Regions from separate parts of the Streptomyces sp. NPDC040545 genome, predicted to be linked through region 1. Evidence: riboswitches for the same ligand, from Rfam matches in the RefSeq annotation. Region 1 holds a riboswitch; the other holds the start of a gene.
What was found. Region 1 has a riboswitch for ZMP and ZTP ahead of ACZ573_RS01570 (serine hydroxymethyltransferase). Riboswitches for the same ligand answer to the same signal wherever they lie in the genome.
Positions count from the first base shown of each region.

Region 2: it holds a riboswitch for ZMP and ZTP, as region 1 does, so the genes downstream of both, ACZ573_RS05185 (bifunctional 5,10-methylenetetrahydrofolate dehydrogenase/5,10-methenyltetrahydrofolate cyclohydrolase) here and ACZ573_RS01570 (serine hydroxymethyltransferase) in region 1, are expected to answer to the same signal.

Region 1 is NZ_JBVIWA010000001.1:301,975-320,850, forward strand. Features, by position in the region: gene ACZ573_RS01480 (cell division protein PerM) at 1-288, shown strand, start outside; gene ACZ573_RS01485 (hypothetical protein) at 417-998, opposite strand; gene purN (phosphoribosylglycinamide formyltransferase) at 1,242-1,865, shown strand; gene purH (bifunctional phosphoribosylaminoimidazolecarboxamide formyltransferase/IMP cyclohydrolase) at 1,862-3,445, shown strand; gene ACZ573_RS01500 (hypothetical protein) at 3,583-4,254, opposite strand; gene ACZ573_RS01505 (bifunctional methylenetetrahydrofolate dehydrogenase/methenyltetrahydrofolate cyclohydrolase) at 4,501-5,361, shown strand; gene ACZ573_RS01510 (DUF3017 domain-containing protein) at 5,351-5,884, shown strand; gene ACZ573_RS01515 (LysR substrate-binding domain-containing protein) at 5,871-6,440, opposite strand; gene ACZ573_RS01520 (malate dehydrogenase) at 6,738-7,727, shown strand; gene ACZ573_RS01525 (hypothetical protein) at 7,862-9,571, shown strand; gene ACZ573_RS01530 (hypothetical protein) at 9,568-9,942, shown strand; gene ACZ573_RS01535 (hypothetical protein) at 9,946-10,761, shown strand; gene ACZ573_RS01540 (carboxymuconolactone decarboxylase family protein) at 10,768-11,259, opposite strand; gene pdxR (MocR-like pyridoxine biosynthesis transcription factor PdxR) at 11,307-12,701, shown strand; gene ACZ573_RS01550 (DMT family protein) at 12,881-13,702, opposite strand; gene ACZ573_RS01555 (hypothetical protein) at 13,819-14,121, shown strand; gene ACZ573_RS01560 (glutathionylspermidine synthase family protein) at 14,130-15,332, shown strand; gene rocD (ornithine--oxo-acid transaminase) at 15,349-16,554, opposite strand; ZMP/ZTP riboswitch at 16,686-16,776, shown strand; gene ACZ573_RS01570 (serine hydroxymethyltransferase) at 16,811-18,079, shown strand; gene trpS (tryptophan--tRNA ligase) at 18,365-18,876, shown strand, end outside.
Region 2 is NZ_JBVIWA010000002.1:55,145-62,765, forward strand. Features, by position in the region: gene ACZ573_RS05165 (amino acid permease) at 1-966, shown strand, start outside; gene ACZ573_RS05170 (SRPBCC family protein) at 1,008-1,448, shown strand; gene ACZ573_RS05175 (RNA polymerase sigma factor) at 1,717-3,312, opposite strand; gene ACZ573_RS05180 (methyltransferase domain-containing protein) at 3,528-4,289, opposite strand; ZMP/ZTP riboswitch at 4,347-4,449, shown strand; gene ACZ573_RS05185 (bifunctional 5,10-methylenetetrahydrofolate dehydrogenase/5,10-methenyltetrahydrofolate cyclohydrolase) at 4,534-5,379, shown strand; gene ACZ573_RS05190 (MAB_1171c family putative transporter) at 5,492-6,700, opposite strand; gene ACZ573_RS05195 (NAD(P)/FAD-dependent oxidoreductase) at 6,697-7,621, opposite strand, start outside.

The sequences.
Region 1 (18,876 bases):
ATCCGGTGGGCGGCGATGCGGAAGGCTGCGGGGGCGCTGATTCCGGACATGGCGACGCCGGTGCCTCCGGCGGTTCCGGCGGTTCCTGAGGCTGTGCCTGGGGGGCGGGGGCCGGGGCGGCGGGCCGTGACCGTGGTGTCCGGGCTGGATCTGGATCCGGGCCTGCTGGTGGCGAAACCGGCCGAGTCGGCCGAGCCGGTGCTGCCGACCGAGGCGGTGTCAGTGCCGTTGGCTCCGCCGGTGGTTGGGGCGCGGGTGCTGGCCCGGCGGAAGCCGCCACCGGAGTAGGCCGTTCGGGTGCGCCGCCGTTGCCGGGGCTCCGCCCCGGACTCCGCGCCTCAAACGCCGGCGGGGCTGAAGTAGTGCGGCGAGGTTGAAGTGGTGCGGCGGGGCTGGAATGGCCCCTGGTCGGAGTGTTACTGGCGGACCTTCAGGACGTCGCCGACGACGTTGTCCGGGAGGAGGGTGTTGCACTGGAGTTCCGCCGACTTGGTGAGGGCGTCGTCGCGGCAGACGTAGAAGTCCTTGTAGGCGAGCTGCAGGGCGTACGAGCTGAACGCCAGCAGGATCGCCAGTGAAGCCGTGACCAGGCCGCTCACCGCCGCGGTGCGCTGGGGGCGGGCCGCGGGGCCCAGGGCGTCCAGGCCGGCCGGCGCCGCCGGCGCGCCCTCGGCGGTCGCCGGTGCGGGCTTGCCGCGCAGCGCGCTGATTCCCCAGTAGAGGGCGAGTGCCCCGAGCAGCAGTCCCACCGACGGGATCCCGAAGATCCCGAAGAAGAAGCCCCACATGCCGGCCAGCAGCGCGTAGCGGGCGCGCCGCTGGATCGGGTCCGTCGGGTCCCAGCGCGCCGGTCCCCGTTGGCCGTCCGAGTCCTTCGGGCCGTCGCCGTTCCCGTCACCACCGCTGCGCGGCTGCCACGGCTGGTCGGGCCGGCCTTCCGGCGGAGCCGCGAAGGGGTTGTCGTCGGTGGGGGGGTCGGGTTGACGGCGGTCCGGCATCGGGTGTGTTTCTTCCCCTGTGTCATGGACGTCACGGGGACGTCGTGGCGAGGTGAGGCCAGTTTGCGGCTTGTACGCCAGACGCTACCGCCCGGCCGTCCCCCCGTCCCTCGGGGGCTGTCCGGTGTACCGGTATCGTTGCAGGCGGTCGGTGGCTTCGTATGGTTCCCCATATATCGGTACCCCGAAGTTTCGTATGACCACACAAGACGAACACCGCAATCCCGCGAGAAAGGGCCTCCCATGGCCGCCTCCCGCCTGGTCGTGCTGGTCTCCGGTTCCGGCACCAACCTCCAGGCCCTGCTCGACGCCATCGACGCCCACCCCGGCGGATCCGAGGGCTTCGGCGCCGAAGTCGTCGCCGTGGGGGCCGACCGCGAGAACATCGCCGGCCTGGAGCGGGCGGAGAAGGCGGGGATCCCCACCTTCGTCTGCCCGGTCAAGGGCTACGGCAGCCGCGCGGAGTGGGATGTCGCCCTCACCGAGGCGACCGACGCGTACGCGCCGGACCTCGTCGTGTCCGCCGGATTCATGAAGATCGTGGGCAAGGTGTTCATAGACCGCTTCGGCGGCCGGTTCATCAACACCCACCCCGCCCTCCTCCCCGCCTTCCCCGGTGCGCACGGCGTACGGGACGCCCTCGCCTACGGCGCGAAGGTCACCGGCTGCACGGTCCACTTCGTGGACAGCGGCGTGGACACCGGTCCGATCATCGCCCAGGGTGTGGTCGAGGTCCGGGACGAGGACGACGAAGCCGCTCTCCATGAGCGCATCAAGGAAGTCGAGCGCCAGCTGCTCGTCGATGTCGTGGGGCGTCTGGCCCGGCACGGCTACCGCATTGAGGGACGAAAGGTAACAATCCAGTGACCGCCGTAGAGAGCAACGACCCGACCACGACCCAGCGGCCGATCAGGCGTGCGCTCGTCAGTGTCTACGACAAGACGGGACTGGAAGAGCTGGCCCGCGGGCTGCACGAGGCGGGCGTCGCGCTCGTCTCCACCGGCTCCACCGCGTCGAAGATCGCCGCCGCCGGGGTGCCCGTCACCAAGGTGGAGGAGCTGACCGGCTTCCCCGAGTGCCTGGACGGCCGGGTCAAGACCCTGCACCCGCGCGTGCACGCCGGCATCCTCGCCGACCTGCGCCTGGAGGACCACCGCAACCAGCTCGCCGAGCTGGGCGTCGAGCCCTTCGACCTGGTGATCGTCAACCTCTACCCCTTCCTGGCGACCGTCCAGTCGGGCGCCACCCCCGACGAGTGCGTGGAGCAGATCGACATCGGCGGCCCGTCGATGGTCCGCGCCGCCGCCAAGAACCACCCCTCGGTCGCCGTCGTCACCAGCCCGGCCCGCTACGCCGACGTCATCGCGGCGGCCCAGGGCGGCGGCTTCGACCTCACCGCCCGCAAGCGGCTCGCGGCGGAGGCCTTCCAGCACACCGCCGCCTACGACGTGGCCGTGGCCTCCTGGTTCACGAACGCGTACGCGCCGGAGCCGGAGGCGGTCCTGCCCGAGTTCCTGGCCGGCGCCTGGGAGCGCAAGTCGACCCTGCGCTACGGCGAGAACCCGCACCAGGCCGCCGCCCTCTACACGGACGGGCAGCCGGGCGGACTCGCCAATGCCGAGCAGCTGCACGGCAAGGAGATGTCCTTCAACAACTACGTGGACACCGAGGCCGCGCGCCGTGCCGCCTACGACCACGACGAGCCCTGCGTCGCGATCATCAAGCACGCCAACCCGTGCGGGATCGCGGTCGGCACGAATGTCGCCGCGGCCCACCGCAAGGCGCACGCCTGCGACCCGCTGTCCGCCTTCGGCGGCGTCATCGCCGTCAACCGCCCGGTGACCGTCGAGCTCGCCGAGCAGGTCGCGGAGATCTTCACCGAGGTCATCGCCGCCCCCGCCTACGAGGCCGGCGCGGTCGAGATCCTGGCCAAGAAGAAGAACATCCGCGTCCTGAAGGTGGACGGCACCCCGCACCAGCCGGGTGACCTCAAGCCCATCTCCGGCGGTGCGCTGCTCCAGCAGAGCGACCTCTTCCAGGCCGAGGGCGACGACCCGGCGAACTGGACCCTGGCCACCGGCGAGGCCCTGTCCCCGGCGGAGCTCGCCGAGCTGGCCTTCGCGTGGAAGGCCTGCCGGGCCGTCAAGTCCAACGCGATCCTGCTCGCCAAGGACGGCGCCTCGGTCGGCGTCGGCATGGGCCAGGTCAACCGTGTCGACTCGGCGAAGCTCGCCGTCGAGCGGGCGGGCGCCGAGCGCGCGCAGGGCTCGTACGCCGCGTCCGACGCCTTCTTCCCGTTCCCGGACGGGCTGGAGATCCTGACGGCCGCGGGCATCAAGGCCGTGGTCCAGCCGGGCGGTTCGGTCCGCGACGAGCAGGTCGTCGAGGCCGCGCAGAAGGCCGGTGTGACCATGTACTTCACCGGGACCCGGCACTTCTTCCACTGAGTCCGGCCCACGGCCCTGACCCACGGCCCTGACCCACGGCCCTGACCCACGGCCCTGACCCACGGCCCCGATCTACGGCGAAGGCCGCGTCCCGCACTGCGGGGCGCGGCCTTCGCCGGTTCTGCGGACGGGCGGGGTCAGTAGCTCGGGCGCTTGAAGTAGTCGCCGGCCTTCGCGAGGCCGATGACGATCGTGAGGCCGAGGGCGAGGGAGACCAGGGCGGGCAGCACGGCGATGGCGGTGGGGCCGCCCGAGTGCTCGCTGGCACCCGCTGCCACCAGGTTGAACAGCACGCTGATGACGGCGAAGAAGGTCTGGATCGAGCCGTAGACGATGCCGGAGACGCGCACCCCGTTGCGGCCCTTGCCCATCTTGGCCGCCGTCAGGAACGCCCACAGGGCCAGGCCGATCAGGAAGAGGCCGCCGATGACGAAGCCGACGCCGACGGCGGCGCCCGCCTCTTCCGCCGAGGAGCTGGAGGAGCCCGAGAGGGCCGAGGCGAAGACGGCGCCGCCGATGATCACCAGCAGGCCGAGCAGCGCCTGCAGGCTGCCCAGGATGAAGAGGATGACGCGGGCGGCCTTGGCACCGCCCGGCATCTCCATGTGGGCCCCGGGGTATCCGCCCGGACCGCCGGGGTAGCCGCCGGGCCCGCCCGGGTAGCCCAGCGGGGCCTGCTGCGGGTAGCCGTAGCCGCCCTGCGGCGGGATGCCCTGGGGTGCCTGCTGGGGGTAGCCGTAGCCGGGCTGCCCCTGCGGGGCCTGGGGCGGCTGCTGTCCGTACGGATTGTGCGGTTCGCCGAAGCTCATGTTGGGGTGTTCCTCCGTGGAAGTGCGGGGACGCACGGCATGAGCGCGGAGGAATCCTGCACGGTGCGGTCCCGCCCCCCGGCACTGCCCGCGGCACATCAGTCATTTCATCGTGGTCCGACGGGCCCGGGCTTGTCCAGTTGGTTGTGGAACGGCCGGTGACTTGTTGTGCAAGTGCAATGAACCCTGAGCCCCCGTGAGTGCCTTGAGTGGAACCGGGGCCACCTCATCCGGGAGGATGGGGGCATGACCGCCCAGATTCTCGATGGCAAGGCCACCGCCGCCGCGATCAAGTCCGAACTGACCGCCCGCGTGGCGGCCCTGAAGGCCCGGGGTGTCACCCCCGGCCTCGGCACCCTCCTGGTCGGTGACGATCCGGGCAGCCGCTGGTACGTGAACGGCAAGCACAAGGACTGTGCCGAGGTCGGCATCGCCTCCATCCAGCGCGAACTGCCCGCGACGGCCTCCCAGGAAGACATCGAGGCGGTCGTCCGGGAGCTCAACGCCAACCCGGAGTGCACCGGCTACATCGTCCAACTCCCGCTCCCCAAGGGCATCGACACCAACCGGGTCCTGGAGCTGATGGATCCGCTGAAGGACGCCGACGGCCTGCACCCCATGTCGCTCGGCCGGCTGGTGCTGAACGAGCCGGGACCGCTGCCCTGCACCCCGTACGGGATCGTCGAACTGCTGCGCCACCACGGCGTCGGCATCAACGGCGCGCACGTCGTCGTCCTCGGCCGCGGGATCACCGTCGGGCGCTCCATCGGCCTGCTGCTGACCCGCAAGTCCGAGAACGCCACCGTGACGCTCTGCCACACCGGTACGCGCGACCTCTCCGCGCAGCTGCGCCAGGCGGACATCATCGTCGCGGCGGCCGGTGTCCCGCACCTGGTCAAGCCGGAGGACGTGAAGCCGGGCGCGGCCGTGCTCGACGTGGGCGTCAGCCGCGACGGGGAGGGGAAGATCGTCGGTGATGTGCACCCCGGCGTGGCCGAGGTGGCCGCGTGGATCTCGCCGAACCCGGGCGGGGTCGGCCCGATGACCCGCGCGCAGCTGCTCGTCAATGTCGTCGAGGCGGCGGAACGGACCACCAGTGCAGGCTGAACCGGACGCGGAGAACGCGGCGGGCGGCGGGGCGGCCCGGGCGAACGGCACCCCCGTCGCTCCGGTCGTGCCCGCGAAGCCCGTCGTGCCCGGTGCGCAGGCCGGTCCCGCCGCGGCCGGGGCCGAGCCGGTGGCCAGGTCCCGCCGGTTCCCCTCCATCACCCGGGACACCGCGCGCCCCGAGGGCAGCGGCCGTGCCGTACCCGGGGCCGTGTCCACGCCGGCCCGTCAGTGGCCGATGCTCAGCGTGCTCACCGCGACCGCGGTCGGGCTGCTGGCCACGGCCTTCGGGCACCCGCGGGTCGGCTGCCTGGCCATCGGCGTGGCCCTGATCGCGGCCTCGGTGATGCGGCGCGTGCTGCCCTCGGTGGGGATGCTCGCGGTGCGCTCCCGCTTCACGGACATGATCACGTACGGGCTGCTGGGCGTGGCGATCACGCTGCTCGCGCTGGTGATGGCGGCGCCCAAGCCGTGGCTGGTGATCCCGTTCATGGAGGATGCGGTCCGCTTCACCGTGCGGTGAGCGGCGCGGGCGGTGCGGGTGGCGCGGCCGGTCCCCATGGCATGAGCGACGTGAGCGACGTGAGTGCGGCCAGGGTGGCCGCGACGGCCGGCTGGGTCTCCGTGCCCGCCCGGACCAGGACGTCCAGCGTCCGCCCCGGGCCCGGCAGCTCCCGTACGGCGACGCCGGGCGGCGGGACGTCGCACAGCAGCTTCGGCAGGATCGACACGGCCTGCCCGGTGGCGACGAGCCAGAGCCCGGACCGCAGATCCGCGCACTCGTGCGCGATGCGCGGGGTGAATCCGGCGTTGCGGCAGGCGTGCAACAGCATCTCGCGGCAGCTGCTCGGGGCGGGGGCCGAGACCCAGGCGCTCCCCCGCAGCGCGCCGAGCCCGTCCCGCCCGTAGGCGGGGAGCAGGGCCTGCGGCAGGGCCAGGCACAGCGGATCGTCGAAGAGCGGCACCGCGGTGGTCCCGGCCGTGGGCGGGGCTCCGAGCAGCGGGTAGACGTAGGTCACCGCCAGGTCCAGGCGGCGCTGCCGCAGCCACGGCACGGCCTCCTCGGGGTCGGCCTGCACGCTGCGGGGGGCTTCGACGCCGTGCCCGTGGCCCGCACGGCGAACGCCTACGTCAAGTCGGTCGAAGGGCACCGGACGGGCCAGATCTTCCTGGTCGAATAACGGTCCGAGGACCGGTCGGACCTTCGAACATCGGGGTCCGTGTGCCGTGCACCACACGGACCCGGGGATTAGCCCGGTCCCGGGTCGGATAGCCTGACCGCGGATGTCTCTTCACGTCAAGATTTACTGGGGAGCGGCGTCCTCCAGCACATGGGGCAGGGACGCCCCACCGCCAGCTGTCTAACGGAGAAGGCCATGACCCGCACTCCCGTGAATGTCACCGTCACCGGCGCCGCCGGCCAGATCGGCTACGCGCTGCTCTTCCGCATCGCGTCCGGTCACCTGCTCGGCGCGGACGTGCCGGTCAAGCTCCGTCTTCTGGAGATCCCCCAGGGCATGAAGGCCGCTGAGGGCACCGCCATGGAGCTCGACGACTGCGCCTTCCCGCTGCTCGCCGGCATCGACATCTTCGACGACCCGAACCAGGGCTTCGACGGTGCGAACGTCGCGCTGCTCGTGGGCGCCCGCCCGCGTACCAAGGGCATGGAGCGCGGCGACCTGCTCGCCGCCAACGGCGGCATCTTCAAGCCGCAGGGCCAGGCGATCAACGCGCACGCCGCGGACGACATCAAGGTCCTGGTCGTGGGCAACCCGGCCAACACCAACGCGCTCATCGCGCAGGCCGCCGCCCCGGACGTACCGGCCGAGCGCTTCACCGCGATGACCCGCCTGGACCACAACCGCGCGATCTCGCAGCTGGCCGCCAAGACCGGCAGCACCGTCTCCGACATCAAGCGCCTGACCATCTGGGGCAACCACTCGGCGACCCAGTACCCGGACATCTTCCACGCGGAGATCGCCGGCAAGAACGCCGCCGAGGTCGTGGGCGACGAGCTGTGGCTGGCCGACACCTTCATCCCGACCGTCGCCAAGCGCGGCGCCGCGATCATCGAGGCCCGTGGCGCGTCCTCGGCCGCCTCGGCCGCCAACGCCGCCATCGACCACGTGCACACGTGGGTCAACGGCACCGCCGAGGGCGACTGGACCTCGATGGGTATCCCGTCGGACGGCTCCTACGGCGTCCCGGCCGGTCTGATCTCCTCCTTCCCCGTCACCTGCAAGGACGGCAAGTACGAGATCGTCCAGGGCCTGGACATCAACGAGTTCTCCCGCACCCGCATCGACGCTTCCGTCCAGGAGCTGGCGGAGGAGCGCGACGCGGTTCGTGAGCTCGGCCTGATCTGATCCGGTCTCCGGACCCGATCCGCTCTTCCGAAAGGCCCCGGCGCACTGCGCCGGGGCCTTTTGGCGTGATCGCGCCTGTCGCGTTCCTGATGATCGCCTTATCGTTTCCCTCCGCACACCGAAAGGGGGATTCGGTGACAAGCACCGTGGACGACAGAACGCCTGTGCACCCTTCGCTCAGCGAGGCCGGCCGGCTGCTGTGCGCCGGGAACTATCTCGACGCCGCGTACCGCGACCGGGTGATCCAGGAGCTCTATGTCCACGAGGAGCGCTTCGTGGCGCCCTCCTACGGCTTCGACGCCGCCCGCGTCCTCGCCCACGCGCTCCAGGCCCGCCGCGCCGAAGCGGCCTGGGCCTTCGCCGTCCTGGCGGTGTGGGGCCTCGGCCTGCTGCTGGCCCAGCCGCTCATGCTCTATCTGCTCATCCCGGCCGCCTTCCTGAGCGGCGCCGGGCGGATCACGCGCCGCCGGAAGAAGACAGGACGTGGCAGTCGCTTCCTCGAACTCCTCCTGCGCGGCTGCGGCTCCGTGCTACTCCTCGGCGTCGGCCTGGGCGTGCTGGTCGGTGCGATCGAAGGTCATACGGGCGTGGGAGGGGCCGACGATTCGGTCCTGATCTTCCAGCTCATGCTGCGCTTGTTCGAGGTGGATCCGTTCGGCACCCTCTTGGCGATGCCCCTGCACGGCGGCGGAATCGCGAGCCGCTACGCCTGGGCCGCCCTGATCGTCTTCGCCCTGCTCACCCTGGTCGTCGGCCTCCAGCGGGGCCACTTCGCCCGTGTCATCAGCACCTCGCTCAGCCGGACCCGGTACGCCGACCCGAACGCCGACCCCGCCTCCGGCAGCCGGTTCGCCCGGACCCGCGACCGGATCCTGCGGACCCAGCACAGCCGCCTGGTCATCTACAACGTCGACGATCCGTTCTGCGGCGCCGGCGCGGCCTACCGCCCCTGGCACCTGTCGGTCGAGCTGCGCCCCCGCACGGACGGGGTGGAGCCCGAACCGCTGGACAACGAGCGGATCGTGGCCCGGATCCGGCCGCGGCTGGAGGCCCTGCGCGTCCCGTCGCCGCACGGCTCACCGGAGGCCGAGCAGGCCGTACTGGACCGGCTGCGGGAACTGGTCGTCGACGAGTGCGTGTTCCTCCCGGCCTCCGGACTGCCCGCGGCGCACGAGCCGGACCTCTCGGACCGGGCGTTCGACGTCCACCGGGCCGGAGCCGTGGAGGAGGGCGGGGAGCGCCGCCGCCACTTCCTGCGGGTACGGGTCGGCGGCTGGGACGAGAACCTCGTCATCACCGTCTTCGTACGCGTCCACACCCAGGGCGGGATGCTGATGCTGGAGGTGGCGCCGCACGTGCTGCTGCCCGTACGGCCCCAGTTCCAGGAGGCCGACGACGTGGCCCGGCGCCACCTGCGGAACAGCCCCTTCGCCAAGGCGGTCTGGGCGCTGAGGCACGCCCCGCGCTCGCTCCCCAAGGCGCTCACCACCCTGTCGGGCGGCAGCCGCGGCCCGTGGCAGATCGCCACGGGGGGCCACGGCGGCGCGCTCCCGGCCGGTCCGGCCGTGTCCGTACGCGAGCTTGCGGCGCAGGAGGACGCCTCGCTGTTCCAGCTGATGGACCTGGACCGGTACCTGAAGACCATCCAGGACCGGATCGTCGGCGGCGTGACCCTGGCCCTGCACGAAGCGGGCTGGCACACGGAGGAGTTCGCGCAGCGCGCGGTCACCGTGGCGGAGGGCGGCGTGTACATCCAGTCGGTGAGCCACAGCGCGTTCAGCGTGGGCGGCAGCGGACACCACAATCGGACGAGCCACCACACGAGCAGGGGAGAGCGGCAGTGACGCACGACGGAGGAAGCGGGGAGGTGCGGATCAACCGCATCGAAGGAAGCACCTTCAGCATCGGCGGTACCGACATCACCAACACCACCGTCCACCAAGGCGGTACGGGGGCGGGCGCCCCGGGCGCGGCCGAACTGCTGGAGGCCGTACGGGAGCTGCGCATCGCCCTTGTCCACCTGCCCCGCAGCGCCGACCGGTCGGCGCTCGACGCCGAACTGGACGAGGCCGCCGGGGAACTGGAGGAGGCCGGGGAGATCCGGCCCGGCCTGCCCGCCCGGCTGCGGGCCGCGCTCCGGCGCTGGGCCCCGGTGGTGGACTCGGTGAACGCGGCGGCCGCCCTCGGCGGGCTGCTCGCCTCGCTGGGGAGCTGACCGGTGGCCACGGGCGGCGGTGCCCACTGGAACCCGCAGTCGCAGCGCTGGGAGTGGGCGGATCAGCCGCCCCCGCCCCCGCCCTCCTACCCGCCCCCGGCCCCGCCCTCGTACCCGCCCCGCCCGCAAGGGGGCGGCCAGGGCGGCCTGGGCGGTCCGGGCCGGGAGCGGTCGTGGAAGGTCCCGCTGCTGGTGGCCCTCGGGGCCGTGGTGGTGGGCGGCTGCGCCGTGGCGGGATGGTTCGTCCTGGGCGGCGGGGAGCCGAAGGCACCCGCCGCGGCCCCGTCGGCTTCGGGTACCCCGGCCCCGCCGTCCGGTACGGGTCCGGGCGCGGCCCCGTCCGCAGCCTTTCCCTCGCCGTCCTCCGCGTCGCCCTCGGTCCCGCCGCCGTACACGGTGGTCCGCGACGACGGCGGCTTCTCGGTCGCCGTCCCCACGGGCTGGGAGCGCAGCCGCGACGAGGACGGCAGCGGCTCCTTCTACCGGCCGCCCGGGGATCGTAGTGCGCTGATGCAGTTCTTCCGTGTCACCGAGTCGGACGGCGTCGGAGCGTGCGAGCTGCTGCGGACCTCCTCGCAGGCCCTCGGAAGCCGTCCCGGCTACCAGGAGGTCTCCATCGGTCCGGCCGCCGGCGGGTCCTGCGAGCTGGTGTACGAGTACGACAACCAGGAGTCCCACGGACGCCGCCGCGCGATCGAGCGGATCACCGTCGCCCCGGACGGCAGGCGGTGGGCGCTGCTGGCGGCCGGTCCGGCCGCCGACGGCGCGGCGGTACGCGCGAACCTGACGGCGGCCGTGGAGTCGTTCAGGACGGAATGACCACTCCTACTTGTACATGCCCGGGGTGTAGTGGCCCGGCACCAGGCGGGTGGTGACGCCGATGCGGTTCCAGACGTTGATCGTCGCGATGACGGCGATCAGCTGGGCGAGCTCGCGCTCCTCGAACTGCTTGGCGGCCTTCTCGTAGACCTCGTCGGGCACGAAGCCGTCCGTCAGGACGGTGACGGCCTCGGTGAGCTCGAGCGCGGCGAGCTCCTTCTCGGTGTAGAAGTGCCGTGACTCCTCCCAGGCACCCAGCTGGATGATGCGCTCGACGCTCTCACCGGCGGCGATCGCGTCCTTGGTGTGCATGTCGAGGCAGAAGGCGCAGTGGTTGATCTGGGAGGCCCGGATCTTGACGAGCTCGACCAGGGAGGGGTCCAGGCCCTTCTTGGAGGCGATCTCCAGGGCGAGGACGGCCTTGTAGACCTCGGGGGCGAGCTTCGCCATCTGCATGCGCGGGGTGTGCTCGGGGGCGTGTTCGTGTGTGGTCGTCATGTGATCCACCCTAGGAGCCAGGCGGCCCACCGATATGGTCCATATCCATGACGGAAACGTGGGCCACTTCCGGCGCCGACCTGCACCTGGACCTCACCGCCGGACGCGGCCTGCGGGCCGGGCTCACCGAGGCCCTGCGCGAGGCCGCGCGCAGTGGGCGGCTGGCGGCCGGCACCCGGCTGCCGTCGTCCCGCACCCTCGCCGCCGACCTGGGCATCGCCCGGAACACGGTCGCCGAGGCGTACGCCGAGCTCATCGCCGAGGGCTGGCTGACGGCCCGCCAGGGATCCGGCACCCGCGTCGCCGAACGGGCCCGCCCGCGCCGGCCCGCGGCCGCCGCCCCCGTACGGCGCCCCGCGCGCAAGGGGCCCGCGTACAGCCTGATCCCCGGCTCCCCGGACCTGGGCGGCTTCCCGCGCGCGGCCTGGCTGTCGGCGGCCCGGCGGGCGCTGACCGACGCGCCGAACGAGGCCTTCGGGTACGCGGCCGACCCGCGCGGCCGGATCGAGCTGCGGAGGGCGCTGGCCGGATACCTGGCGCGGGCGCGCGGGGTGTACGCGGACCCCGAACGGATCGTGCTGTGCGCGGGCTTCCTGCACGGGCTGGAGCTGCTGGCGGGCGTACTGCGGGCGCGGCGGGTGCGGGAGGTGGCGGTGGAGGGCTACGGCCTGGACTTCCACCGGGACCTGCTGGTGCGGGCCGGGCTGCGCACGCGCCCCCTGGGCGTGGACCGGGAGGGGGCCCGGACGGGGGAGCTGACCGCGGCGGCGGGAGCGGTGCTGCTGACCCCGGCGCACCAGTTCCCGACGGGCGTGGCCCTGACCCCGGCCCGGCGGGCCGCCGCGGTCGACTGGGCCCGGACCACGGGCGGGCTGATCCTGGAGGACGACTACGACGGGGAGTTCCGCTACGACCGCCAGCCGGTCGGTGCGCTGCAGGGCCTGGACCCGGACCGGGTGGTGTACCTCGGGACGGCCAGCAAGTCACTGGCCCCGGGGCTGCGGATGGGCTGGATGGTGGTCCCGCCGGGGCTGCTGGAGGAGGTGCTGGCCGCCGGGCGGCCCACGGAGTGGGCGTGCGGCGCGCTGGACCAGCTGACGCTGGCGGAGTTCCTCACTTCCGGGGCGTACGACCGGCACGTGCGCGGGATGCGGCTGCGGTACCGGCGGCGGCGGGACGAGCTGGTGGCGGCGGTGGGGGACCGGGTGGGCGTGTCGGGGATCGCGGCGGGGCTGCACGCGGTGCTGGACCTCCCGGAGGGGCTGGAGCGGTCGGTCCTGCAGTCCGCGGCCTGGCAGGACCTGGCCCTGCACGGGCTGGGGCGGTTCCGGCATCCGGATGCGGATCCGGCGCCGCGGGATGCGGTGGTGGTGGGTTACGGGACGCCGTCGGACAGCGCGTGGGGGCCGACGCTGGCCGCCTTGGCCGCGGCGCTGCCGTGACCTGCGGCGCCGTTGCGGGGGCGCTGCCCCCGAACCTCCGCGCCTCAAACGCCGGCGAGGCTGGAAGATTGCCCAGCGAGGCTGGATTTTCCAGCCTCGCCAGGGGGCACCTCCCAGCGGTAGCTGGGGGAGTTTGAGGCGCGGGGTTCGGGGCGGAGCCCCGACACGGCGGGCACCGGTCATCGCTCCGCCGGGGCCGACGGTTCGCCGAAGCGGGCCAGGGCCAGGGAGCCGGCGACCGCCACCGCGAAGCCCGTCACCGCCAGCCAGGCCAGGCCCTCGCGGGTGCTGTCGCCGAGCCAGGCCACGCCCACCACCGCCGGGCCGATCGTCTCGCCGAGGACCATGCCCGCCGTCGCCACCGTCACCGAGCCCCGCGCCAGGGCCGAGGTGAGGAGCAGGAAGGCCGCGCCGCCGCCCAGCAGGAGGGCATACAGGGCCGGGTTGTGCAGGTCCCACGGGGAGTCGATGAGCCGGACCGAGACCTCCACCACCCCGAAGCCCGTCCCCGCCGCGACGCCGAGGACGAGCGCCCGCGGCCCGTCCGGGAGCCGGCCCGCGACCACGCCGACCAGCAGCACCAGCCCGGCCACCACCAGCATGCCCACTTCCAGCGCCGTCGACCCGGTCCCCGTGCCCTCCTCCCCGGCGGAGAGCCCGAGCATCAGCAGCCCCGCGCACACCACCGCCACCGCGCCCCACTCGGTCCGGGACAGCCGCACCCGCAGCAGGCGCGCCGCGACCACCGCCGTCACCGCCAGGCTGGCCGCCAGTGCCGCCCCCACCGCGTAGATCGGGACGTGCCGCAGGGCGATGATCTGGAGCACGAAGCCGGCTCCGTCGAGGCCCAGACCCGCCAGGTAGCGCCACTGCCGAACGGCCCGCAGGAACAGTGCCGTGTCCACTCCGGACCCGGTTCCGGGCTCCGCCGCCCGCGCCGCGACCGCCTGCAGCACCGAGGCCGTACCGAAGCAGACCGCCGCACCGAGCGCGCAAATCATCCCAATCAACACGAACTGACTCTAGGTCACGGATCTCACGGCGGCCGGATTCCATCGGCCGGTGGCCCCGCTCTACTCTGTCGGCAGCACGCGAGGCCCCAGGGGGAGCAGCAGACATGGACAGCAGCAGCACCAATCAGCGCCGCATGCGCTCCGGCGCCGTCGCCCTCGGAGGCATGGGCCTGCTCGCGGCCACGCTCGTGGCCTGCGGCAGCAGCGACGAACCGGACAAGCGCTGTGCCTCCCGCTCGACGCTCAACCAGCTGAACAACAAGGAGTGCAAGACCGGCGGCACCGGCGCCTACTACTACGGCGGCTACGTCAGCTCCGGCAAGGTCGCCGGCGGCAGCTTCGACAAGTCCGCCGTCACCCGCGGCGGCATCGGCGGGCACTCCAGCTCCGGCTCCAGCGGCGGCTGACCGAGACCATGCAGCGGCACAGCATCGAGCCACGTCCCGACTGGCAGAAGACCGTCGAGGAGCAGGGTCTGATCTATCCCCTGACCCGCTACCCCGACGACTCCCTGCGCCCCTACTGGGACGAGAGCGCGTACTACTCCTTCTCGCTCCCCGAGGTCGAGGCCCTGGAGAACGTCGTCGAGGAGCTGCACGCCATGTGCCTGGCCGCGGCCGCGCACATCGTCGAGCACGACCGCTTCGCCGACCTCGGCATCACCGACCCGAAGCTGGCCGCGCTGATCGCCGAGTCCTGGCGCCGCCGCGCCGAACAGCCCTCCCTCTACGGCCGTTTCGACCTGCGCTACGACGGCAGCGGCAGCCCCGCCAAGATGCTGGAGTACAACGCGGACACCCCCACCTCCCTCGTGGAGGCGGCCAGCCCCCAGTGGTTCTGGATGGAGGAGCGCTTCCCCGGCGCCGACCAGTGGAACTCCCTCCACGAGCGCCTCGTCGACGCCTGGCGGCGCCAGGCCGAGCTGCTCCCTCCCGGCCCGCTGCACTTCGCGCACTCCGAGACCGACGAGCTCGGCGAGGACCTGATGACGGTCGCCTACCTCCAGGAGACCGCCGAGCAGGCCGGCCTGGACACGCACGCGCTCTCCGTCGAGCAGATCGGCTGGGACAGCCTGTCCGGCCGGTTCGTGGACGAGAAGCTCCGCTTCATCCGCTCCTGCTTCAAGCTCTACCCGTGGGAGTGGCTGGCCACGGACGAGTTCGGCCCGCAGGTCCTCGGCACGTACGACCACGGCGGCGGCTCCGGCTCCACCTGCTGGATCGAGCCGCTGTGGAAGATGCTGCTGTCCAACAAGGCGCTGCTCGCGATCCTGTGGGAGCTCTTCCCGGAGCACCCCAACCTGCTGCCCGCCTACCTCGACGGCCCGCGCGAGCTCGCCGAGCCCGGGTCCGCCGGCTACGTGGCCAAGCCCCTCCTCGGCCGTGAGGGCGCGGGGGTCACCCTGCACGAGGCGGGCGACGGCGGCGAGCCCTTCGTACCGGAGGAGGGGGAGCGGTACTGCTTCCAGGGCCTCGCCCCGCTGCCCGACTTCGACGGCAACCGGGTGGTGCTCGGCGCATGGGTCGTCGAGGACGAGGCGGCGGGGCTCGGCATCCGCGAATCGGCGGGGCCGGTCACGGACGAGTACGCCCGCTTCCTGCCCCACGTCATCCTCTGACCGAACCGGGGAAGCCCTACACGCCGAGCACCGACCGGAGCTGGCCCAGTCCCCAGTCCAGGTCCTCCTTGCTGATCACCAGCGGCGGGGCGATCCGGATCGTCGACCCGTGGGTGTCCTTCACCAGCACCCCGAGCTCCATCAGCTTCTCGGAGATCTCCCGGCCGGTGCCCCGCGACGGGTCGATGTCGACGCCCGCCCACAGCCCGCGCCCGCGTACGGCGGTCACCGCGCCCCCGCCGACCAGCAGGTTCAGCTCCCGGTGCAGGTGCTCGCCCAGTTCGGTGGCGCGGCCCTGGAACTCGCCGGTCCGCAGCATCGCGATGACCTCCAGCGCGACCGCGCACGCGAGCGGGTTCCCGCCGAAGGTGGACCCGTGCTGGCCGGGCCGGAACACGCCGAGCACGTCCCGGTCGGCGACCACGGCCGACACCGGCACCACGCCGCCGCCGAGCGCCTTGCCGAGGATGTAGACGTCCGGGACGACCCCCTCGTGCTCGCACGCGAAGGTCCGGCCGGTCCGTCCCAGCCCCGACTGGATCTCGTCCGCCATGAACAGGACGTTCCGCTCGCGGGTCAGCTCCCGTACGCCGCGCAGGTATCCGGCGGGCGGCACCAGCACCCCCGCCTCGCCCTGGATGGGCTCCAGCAGCACGGCCACCGTGTTCTCGGTGACGGCATGGGCCAGCGCGGTGAGGTCCCCGTACGGAACGATCTCGAAGCCCGGCGTGTACGGGCCGAAGTGATCGCGGGCGTCGTGGTCCGTGGAGAAGGACACGATGGTCGTGGTGCGCCCGTGGAAGTTGTCGGCGGCGACCACGATCTTGGCGTGCCCGTCCGGGACGCCCTTGACCTCGTAGCCCCACTTGCGGGCGGTCTTCACGGCCGTCTCCACGGCCTCCGCCCCCGTGTTCATGGGGAGCACCATCTCCTTGCCGCACAGCGCGGCGAGCTCGGTACAGAAGTCGGCGAAGCGGTCGTGGTGGAAGGCGCGCGAGGTGAGCGTGACCCGTTCCAGCTGGGCGCGGGCGGCGTCGATCAGACGGCGGTTGCCGTGCCCGAAGTTGAGGGCCGAGTACCCGGCGAGCATGTCGAGGTATCTGCGGCCCTCGACATCGGTCATCCACGCGCCTTCCGCGGACGCGACGACCAGGGGCAGCGGATGGTAGTTGTGCGCGCTGTGCGCGTCTGCGGAGCGGATGGCATCAGCAGTTGTCGACACGGGGTCTCCGATCGTCCGTCCGGCGGGGTGGAGCGCCGGGTGAAGCGGTGACGAGGGTGGCGTCACCTTCTTATCGTCGCTCGTATCCCGGACGCAGAAACCTCTCTCCCGGCGCGCCCGCTAAGGTGTCCGGTACGCACGGCGACTGGCGTACGGAGAACCAACTCCGGGGGAGTCGTGCGCGCTCGACCGCATACAGGGCCGCTCGCCTGGGCCTCGCGGGGTACCGATCACATCGACCCCGGAGGAGCCCGCCATGTCCGCGAGCCGCCATCCCGCCCTTTTCGCCACCGATCCCGAGCTGGCGTCCTTCGTCGCGGCGGAGGAAGTACTGCAGGCGCAGACCCTGCGCCTGATCCCCAGTGAGAACTACGTGTCCGCGGCCGTCCTCGAAGCCTCCGGCACCGTGCTGCAGAACAAGTACAGCGAGGGCTACCCCGGCCGCCGCTACTACGAGGGCCAGCAGAACATCGACCGCGTCGAGGCGCTGGCGATCGAGCGGGCCAAGGGCCTGTTCGGCGTGGACCACGCCAATGTGCAGCCGTACTCCGGCTCGCCCGCCAACCTGGCCGTGTACCTGGCCTTCGCGAAGCCGGGCGACACGGTGATGGGCATGGCCCTGCCGATGGGCGGGCACCTGACGCACGGCTGGGGCGTCTCGGCGACCGGCTCCTGGTTCCGGGGCGTGCAGTACGGCGTCCGCGCCGACACCGGGCTCATCGACTACGACGCGGTGCGCGAGCTGGCTCTCGCCGAGCGGCCCAAGCTGATCTTCTGCGGCGGTACCGCCCTGCCGAGGACCATCGACTTCGCCGCCTTCGCGGAGATCGCGCGGGAGGCGGGCTCGATCCTGGTCGCCGACGTCGCCCACATCGCGGGCCTGATCGCGGGCGGCGCGCACCCGTCCCCGGCGGACCACGTCGACGTCGTCTCCACCACCACGCACAAGACCCTGCGCGGTCCGCGGGGCGCGATGCTGATGTGCCGGGAGGAGCACGCGAAGGCCATCGACAAGGCGGTCTTCCCGGGCCTGCAGGGCGGCCCGCACAACCAGACGACGGCCGGTATCGCGGTGGCGCTGCACGAGGCCGCGCAGCCGTCCTTCGTCTCGTACGCCCACGCGGTCGTCGCCAATGCCAGGGCGCTGGCCGCGGCGCTGCTGGAGCGGGGCTTCGACCTGGTCTCGGGCGGTACGGACAACCACCTGATCCTGATCGACCTGACGGGCAAGGACGTACCGGGCAAGATCGCGGCCAAGGCCCTGGACCGGGCGGGCATCGTCGTGAACTACAACACGGTGCCGTTCGACCCGCGCAAGCCGTTCGATCCCTCGGGCATCCGCATCGGCACGCCGTCGCTGACCTCGCGGGGCCTGTCCACCGAGCACATGCCGCTGGTGGCCGACTGGATCTCGCGCGCGGTCGACGCCGCCGCGAAGGGGGACGAGCCGGCCCTGGCCGCGATCCGCGCGGAGGTCACGGACCTGATGGCGGCCTTCCCGGCCCCTGGGCTCCCGCTGTCCTGACCTGCGGCCCGGCTGCTGGGGCTCCGCCCCGGACCCCGCGCCTCAAACGCCGGCGAGGCTGGATTTTCCAGCCCGCCCGGCGTTTGAGGGCGTCCCTCGGCCGCCCGCGCAGCACCGCGCAGCGGTGTCGGCACGGGGCGGAAAGCGGTCGCTCGGCCGGGGCTGGATCCGGACGGGCCGCTACCGCCCGGTACTCCGGCGCCGTAGGGACGGGGTCGCGGCGACCCGGAACGATCCGGCCAGTGGCGGGCACGGGGCCGCCCCCGCACCTGAGAGAATGAAGCCATGGCTTCTGATCGTCCTCGCGCGCTCTCCGGTATCCAGCCCACCTCCGGTTCGTTCCACCTCGGGAACTACCTCGGAGCCATCCGCCAGTACGTCGCCCTGCAGGAGACGCACGACGCCTTCTACATGGTGGTCGACCTGCACGCGATCACCATGCCGCAGGATCCGAAGGATCTGCGTGCGAACACCCGCCTCTCCGCCGCCCAGCTGCTGGCCGCCGGCCTGGACCCCGAGCGCTGCACGCTCTTCGTCCAGAGCCACGTGCCCGAGCACGCGCAGCTCGGCTGGGTCATGAACTGCATCACCGGCTTCGGCGAGGCCAGCCGGATGACCCAGTTCAAGGACAAGTCCGCCAAGGGCGGCGTCAACAGCGCCAGCGTCGGCCTGTTCACCTACCCGATCCTGCAGGTCGCCGACATCCTGCTGTACCAGGCGAACGCCGTCCCCGTCGGCGAGGACCAGCGCCAGCACATCGAGCTGACCCGCGACCTCGCGGAACGCTTCAACCAGCG
Region 2 (7,621 bases), on a different contig from region 1:
TCCATGTGCCTGGCCGCCCTCGCCGTCCAGTGGCTCCCGGCCCTCGCCAACCTGGCGGGCACCCGCTACGTCGGAGCGGTGCAAGTCGTCGCCACCGTACTGAAGTTCGCCCCGCTCCTCCTGGTGGCCGTCGGCGGGCTGTTCTTCTTCGACCCCGCCAACCTCGGCCCCTTCCGGGCCACCGACCAGAGCGCGGCCGGCGCCGTCTCGGCCTCCGCCGCGATCCTGCTGTTCAGCTACCTCGGAGTCGAGTCCGCCACCGTCAGCGCCGGCGAGGTCCGCGACCCGGCCCGCAACGTCGGCCGGGCCACGGTCCTGGGCACCGTGGGCGCCGCCACCGTGTACCTGCTCGGCACGGTCGCCGTCTTCGGCCTGGTCGCCCACGACCGGCTGATCGCCTCCACCGCCCCCTTCACCGACGCCGTCAACGCCATGTTCGGCGGCACCTGGGGCGGCACCGTGGTCGCCTGCGCCGCCGTGATCTCGATGCTCGGCGCCCTCAACGGCTGGACCCTGCTCAGCGCGCAGACCCCGTACGCCGCCGCCAAGGACGGGCTCTTCCCGACGGCCTTCGAGACCAAGAAGCGCGGCGTCCCCGTCGTCGGCGTGATCGTCACCGTCTCCCTGGCCTCCGCCCTCACCGTCTACAACTACACGGCCGCAGCCCAGGGCGTCTTCGAGAGCCTGGTCCTGATCACCACCTTCACCGCCACCGTCCCGTACCTGCTGGCCACCGCCGCGCAGATCTACTTCCTGCTCTCCGGGCAGCGTGAGCGGGTCCACCCCGGCCGCCTGGCCCGCGACGGCGTCCTCGCCGCCCTCGCCTTCGGCTTCTCGATGTGGCTGGTCGCGGGCTCCGGCTACGCGGCCGTCTACCAGGGCGTGCTCTTCCTCTTCGCGGGCGTCCTCGTCCACGCCGCCATGTCCGCGAGGAAGCACCGCGCCGCCGCGTCCCCAGCGGAGTAGCGTGGAGGAAGGGGCCGGCCAGGGGGCGCCAAGGAACCATCATGTCCGCGATGAGGAAGAGCATCGACATCGACCGCAGGCCCGAGGACGTCTACGCGTACCTGACGGACCCCACGCACCTGCCGGAGTGGCAGGACAGCGCCGTATCCGCCGTCCCGATCGGCGATCTCCCCGTGCACGTCGGTTCGAGGGTGCTCGTCACCCGGCAGATCGGCCGCCGGCGGGTCCCCACGACCATGGAGTTCGTGGAGCTCGACCCGCCGAGGAGCTGGCACGTGCACGGGGTCGACGGCCCGGTACGACCCGATGTGCGCGGCACCGTCGAACCCCTTGACGGCGGCGCCCGCTCCCGCCTCACCCTGGACATCGACTTCGAGGGCCACGGCGTGGGCCGGGCCCTGGTACCCCTCGTGGTGAGGCCCATGGTCCGCAAGGAGATGCCCCGGGGCGAGGAGAAGCTCAAGCACCTCCTCGAGGCCTGACGGCTCGCGGCCGGGGCCGGGTGAACAGCCGGGGGAAAACCGGATGCCCCGCGGTCCTCGGCGGCCTGGCCAGCGGCCTGAAGAGGCGCATCCGGCGCGAACACGCCTATCTGATCCCCCAGGGCGCCTCCCTGCCGTTCACCCCCAGGGGACCGGTCTTCGGCCTGGCCTGACCTGACCTGGCCGGCCCCGTCCTGGCACGCGGCCGGATGCAGAACGCCCCCGACCCGCGCGTCCGCAGGTCAGGGGCGTGCTGGAGGAGATCGGCTCAGTCGAGGTAGTCGCGCAGCACCTGCGAACGCGACGGGTGGCGCAGCTTCGACATGGTCTTGGACTCGATCTGGCGGATGCGCTCACGGGTGACCCCGTACACGCGGCCGATCTCGTCCAGGGTCTTCGGCTGGCCGTCGTTGAGGCCGTAGCGCATGGAGACCACGCCCGCCTCGCGCTCCGAGAGCGTGCCCAGGATGGACTGGAGCTGCTCCTGGAGGAAGGTGAAGGAGACCGCGTCCGCCGGGACGACCGCCTCGGAGTCCTCGATGAGGTCACCGAACTCGCTGTCGCCCTCCTCACCCAGGGGGGTGTGCAGGGAGATCGGCTCGCGGCCGTACTTCTGGACCTCGATGACCTTCTCGGGGGTCATGTCGAGTTCCTTGCCCAGCTCCTCCGGGGTGGGCTCACGGCCCAGGTCCTGGAGCATCTGGCGCTGCACACGGGCGAGCTTGTTGATGATCTCGACCATGTGCACGGGGATGCGGATGGTGCGCGACTGGTCGGCCATGGCACGCGTGATCGCCTGGCGGATCCACCAGGTCGCATACGTGGAGAACTTGAAGCCCTTGGTGTAGTCGAACTTCTCGACCGCGCGGATCAGGCCGACGTTGCCCTCCTGGATCAGGTCCAGGAAGAGCATGCCGCGACCGGTGTAGCGCTTGGCGAGGGAGACCACGAGGCGGAGGTTGGCCTCCAGCAGGTGGTTCTTCGCGCGGCGGCCGTCCTCGACCAGGATCTCCAGCTCGCGCTTGAAGGCGGGCTTGTGGTCCTCCTCCTCTTCGAGCTTGTACTCGGAGAACAGACCCGCCTCGATGCGCTTGGCGAGCTCCACCTCCTGCTCGGCGTTGAGGAGCGGCACCTTGCCGATGAGCTTGAGGTAGTCCTTGACGGGGTCGGCGGTGGCACCGGCCACCATGACCGTCTGAGCCGGGGCGTCGTCCTCGTCGTCGTCGGACAGGACGAAGCCCTGGGTGCCGCCGGCCTTGGGCGCCTCGTCCTCGGCCTCGTCGGCGAGGTCCTCGGCAGCCCAGTCCTCGCCCTCGACGACGGGGGTCTCGCCCTCGTCGGCGTCCTTGGCGCTGGTCTTCTTCGCCGCGGTCTTCTTCACGGCAGTCTTCTTCACGGCGGTCTTCTTGACCGTGCGCTTCTTCGGCTCGGCGGCGGCCTCGGCCGACGCCTCGTCCCCGATGGCTGCGGCCGACGAAGCGGATATCGCCGTGGCGGTGGTGGTGACGGCCGTCGCCGCGGCGGTGGCCGCGGTCTTACGGGCGCCGATGGGGCGCGGCGCCGCGGTGGCCTTCTTGGCCACGGTGCGGGCCGGGGCGGCGGCAGCCTTGCGGGGCTTCTTGGCGGCAGCCTTGGTGGCGGGGGCCGCGCTGACGTGGAGGGCGACACCCTCCTCGTCCAGGACCTGGTTCAGGCTGCGCAGGACCCGCTTCCACTGGTCCACCGGGATGCGGCCGGCCTCGAAGGCCTGGCGCACGTCGTCACCGTTGATGTGACCCTGCTCGCGGCCGCGCTCGACGAGCGCGACAAGGGCCTCGGATTCGGCGATCTCCGGAGGGAACGTACGGGACGGGCTGAGCGACACAAGGAGCCTCTCGTTGCGAACAGATTAAGGGTGGGCGGGACATCATCGCGCGAACTCGGGAAACAGACCCGAGGGGGGTCTGTATTCCGGGCCGCGCGAGGACACCTGTCGGTTCATCGCATGCCCGAGTCGATTCGTTACGCGCTGAATTGAGTGACCTGCGCCACGCTGTGGCCACGCAACCCGATCCGGAGCAGATCCGTCCGCCCTTCAGATCAGCCCGTTTTACGGGCCTCGATGAGGAAGCGGGCGGTGTGAGCGACGAACGGACCTTCGCGTTCGATCCGTTCGTGGAGCTCACGCAACCGGTCCCGGTACTGCCCGACCGTGAAGCCGGGCACCATCCAGATCACCTTCCGTAGAAAGTAGATCACGGCTCCGATGTCGTGGAACTCCGTGCGCAGACGTTCGGAGCGCAGATCGAGGACTTCGAGGCCGGCCGCGGTGGCGTCGGCGACCGCGTCGTCGGGGTGCCGGGCCCGCCGGATCTCCTCCGGCTGCGGGCCGAGGAAGTACTCGACGAGCTCGAAGACGCTCGCCGGACCGACCTGCTGCGAGAGGTAGCTGCCGCCCGGCGTCAGCACCCGCGCGATCTCCTCCCACCAGATGGTCACCGGGTGCCGGCTGGTCACCAGCTCGAAGGCCGCGTCACCGAAGGGCAGCGGCGGCTCGTCGGCGTCGGCGACCACCACCGCGCCCAGCGGGTGCAGCAGCCGCGTCGCCTTCCCGACGTTGGGCGGCCAGGACTCGGTGGCCGCCGTCAGCGGCGGCAGCGGAGCACACCCGGCCAGGACCTCGCCGCCACCGGTCTGGATGTCCAGCGCGGACCGGACCTGGGCCAGGCGCTCGGCCATCAGCCGCTGGTACCCCCAGGAGGGACGCTGCTCGGTGGCCCGGCCGTCGAGCCAGGAGAAGTCCCAGCCGTCCACCGAGACGGACTCGGCCTCGGCGACAAGATGGTCGAAAGTACGCGTCATGCATTGATCGTCCCAGGTCGGGCGCCCGACAACCACCGGATATGTCGACTACAGTGGTCGGCGGGCCGTGACTGGCGTTCGGGTGGATCACCACCGGGGAGCGGCCCGGCGTACCTGTGGACCTCCGGTACGTCGGCTGCCGCGCGCCTGGGCGAACCGCGATCCGCAGCGACGTTCAGGAGACCCCGTGACGACTGCCCAGACTGCCTCTGCCACCGCTTCTGCCGCCGGCTCCGCCCAGCTGATGGACGGCACGGCCCTCGCCCGCCGCATCTCGGAGCAGACCGCCGCCTACGCCGCGAAGATCACCGAGCGCACCGGCACCGCGCCCTGCCTCGCGACCGTGCTGGTCGGCGAGGACCCGGCCTCCGTGACCTACGTCCGCATGAAGCAGAACCGCTGCGCCAAGGCGGGGATCACCTCCCGCCACGTGGAGCTGCCGGCCGAGACCACCACCGAGGAGCTGGTGGCCACCCTCACCGCGCTGTCCGAGGACCCGGAGATCAGCGGCATCCTGCTCCAGCACCCCGTCCCGCACCACATCGACGAGCGCGCCGCCTTCGAGGCCATCGCCCCGGGCAAGGACGTCGACGGGGTCACCATGCACTCCTTCGCCGCCATGGGCTTCGGGCTGCCGGGCTTCGTCTCCTGCACCCCCGGCGGCATCATGCGCCTGCTCGCCGCCTACGACGTGGACCTGACCGGCAAGCACGCCGTCGTCGTCGGCCGCAGCGCGATTCTGGGCAAGCCGGCCGGGATGCTGCTGCTGGAGCGGAACGCCACGGTCACCTACTGCCACTCGCGCACCCAGGACCTGCCCTCGATCGTGCGCCAGGCGGACGTGCTGGTCGCCGCCGTCGGCAAGGCCGAGTTCATCCGGGGCGAGGACATCAAGCCAGGCGCGGTGGTTCTGGACGCCGGTTACAACGAGGGCAACGTCGGCGACGTGCACTTCGAGTCGGCCGCCGCCCGCGCCTCGTTGATCACTCCGGTGCCGGGCGGTGTCGGCCCGATGACCATCGCCGTACTGCTGGAGCAGACCGTGCAGGCGGCCGCCGCGCAGGCCGGGCTGGACCTCGCGGAGCTCTGATCCCACCGCGCGGATCCCGCGTACGGCGTACGCACGCGCTCGCACACGCATGCCCGCACGCCCCGGCCGGCTCTCGGTCCGGGGCGTCGCGTTTTCCCCGGGGCCGTGTGCCTCAGACGCCGACCGGCTCGGGGTTCAGGTCCGGCGTGCCGGCGCCGGCCGCCTCACGGGCGGCGACGACGATGTCGGACGTACGGAACGCGTCGGCCAGGGCGGTCAGGGGCCGCCGGCCCAGACGGTAGGGCTCCGGGATCGCGGCCGGCCCGGGCAGGGATCCGCGCGCGGCGGCGGCCTTGCGGTGGCAGGCGGCCGCCAGGACGGCCGCGTCCGCGACCGTGGCGGCCCGCGCCTCGCCCATGCCCCGGCCCCGGGCCTCCTCGTACGCGGCGCTGCGCACCCGGGGGTCGAACCAGCCGGCCAGCGCCAGGATGCCGTCGTCGATGACCGACTCGCGGTGGACGAGCCGGATCCCCACCGGGGACCACCAGGCCAGCGGGACGGTCCGCCCCTGGGTCGCGGCGACTTCGTGCAGGGCCTTCCACAGCGGGCGCAGCCGCCGGTACTGGCTGAAGGCCAGCCATGTCGCCGACCCGCCGACCAGCGGCACGACGAATCCGGCACCGAGCAGCAGCCCGGCGGCCCCGGCCAGTGGCGGCGCCACGTCCGTGGACAGGAACACCAGGTCGTGGCCGGTCCAGCGGGCCACGACCGAGGCCCACTTGGCGGCCAGGTAGGCCAGGTCCATCAGCCCGGCGACCACGATCAGGGCCAGGCCCGTGCGCAGCGGGCGCAGTGCGCGGTCCGCGCGCGTCAGCCACTTGCCGCACAGCCAGGTCAGCGCCGAGGTGCCCATGGTGTGCGCCACGAGGAAGCAGACGATCATCTCGCGGATCCAGGGCGTGGTCGCGTAGTACGTGTCCAGGTCCTGGAGCCGTTCCACCGGCGCGTCGCCGATCACGAACAGGACGACGATGGCCGCGGTCGCGGTGCCGAACAGGGCCGTGGTCAGCCGGGTGGCCCGGCGCACGGCCGCGGGCCGCCCGCCGCGCCACTGCAGGACCAGGACGACGCACAGCCCGGAGAACACCGTGCACAGGCCGAACACCAGGGGCGCGGAGAAGTTGACCACGCCGGTGCGGCGGTTCACCGAGGCGATGGTCGACGGCGATGCGAGGAAGTTGATGGGTGCCCCGACGGCGAGCAGCGCGCACGCCGTCCGGTTCAGCGGCCGGTCCCGGTCCCGGCGCAGCTTCGGCAGCTTGATCAGCAGCGCCAGGACCATCAGGGAGGCGGGCAGGAGCGGCAGGATCCTGCCGCTCATCGGGCCTGTCCGACGGCGTCGGCGGGGCCGACCGGGTCCGCCGACGGGCCGGTGCCGGTGGCGGTGGCAGTGCCGGTGCCGGTGCCCGCGCTGGTGTGGGTACCGGGCTTCGTGCCGGGCGCCCGGTCGAGCCCGGCGACGGCCCGCTCGGCGGCGGTGAGCGGCGGTGCCTTCAGCGCACCCCGGTCCGAGGCGCGCAGGACGTGCCAGACCACCGACGGACGGAGCCAGTGGGTGGGCGCCATGCTCATGGTGAGGACGTTGAGCAGGGCGGCGGTGAGCGCCTCGTCGGTGGTGGCTCCCGTCATCAGCCGGTTGACGTACCCGTTGAGCAGACCGCTGCCGGCGCGCGGCGTCATCCCGGTGGCCCCCGGATACAGGATGTCCTGCGAGGTGGCGAGCTCCCAGGCGGTGCTGACCTGCGGCGCGATGGCGCGCTGCGCCTCGCGGCCGATCCCGGGGTGCTCCAGTCCCTTCGCCCGCAGCAGGGTGCGTACGGCCAGGATCCCCTGGGCCGCGACGCTCATACCCTGTCCGTACAGCGGGTTGAAGGTGGCGACGGAGTCGCCGACGGCGAAGAAGCCGTCGGGCAGTTCCGCCTTCTCGAAGTAGATCCGGCGGTTGGCGGTGCCCTGGGTGACGGCGACGTCCGTCAGGGGCTTGCGGCCCTCCAGGAGCTCACCGACGATCGGGTCGCGGACGGCCTTGGCGAACGGGATGAACGCGTCGGGGTCGCTGGTCGGCTGGCCGCCGCGGGTCCCGGAGAGGGTGGCCTGCCACTGGCCGTTCTCGATGGGCACGATCGTGGCCGTCCTGCCCGGGACGGGCACCCGGGGGTCGGACTGGACGTTGACGATGGGGAAGCCCATCTCGTGGGCTCCGGGCGGGGCTTCGAAGATCCGCGTCGCGTAGACGAGGCCC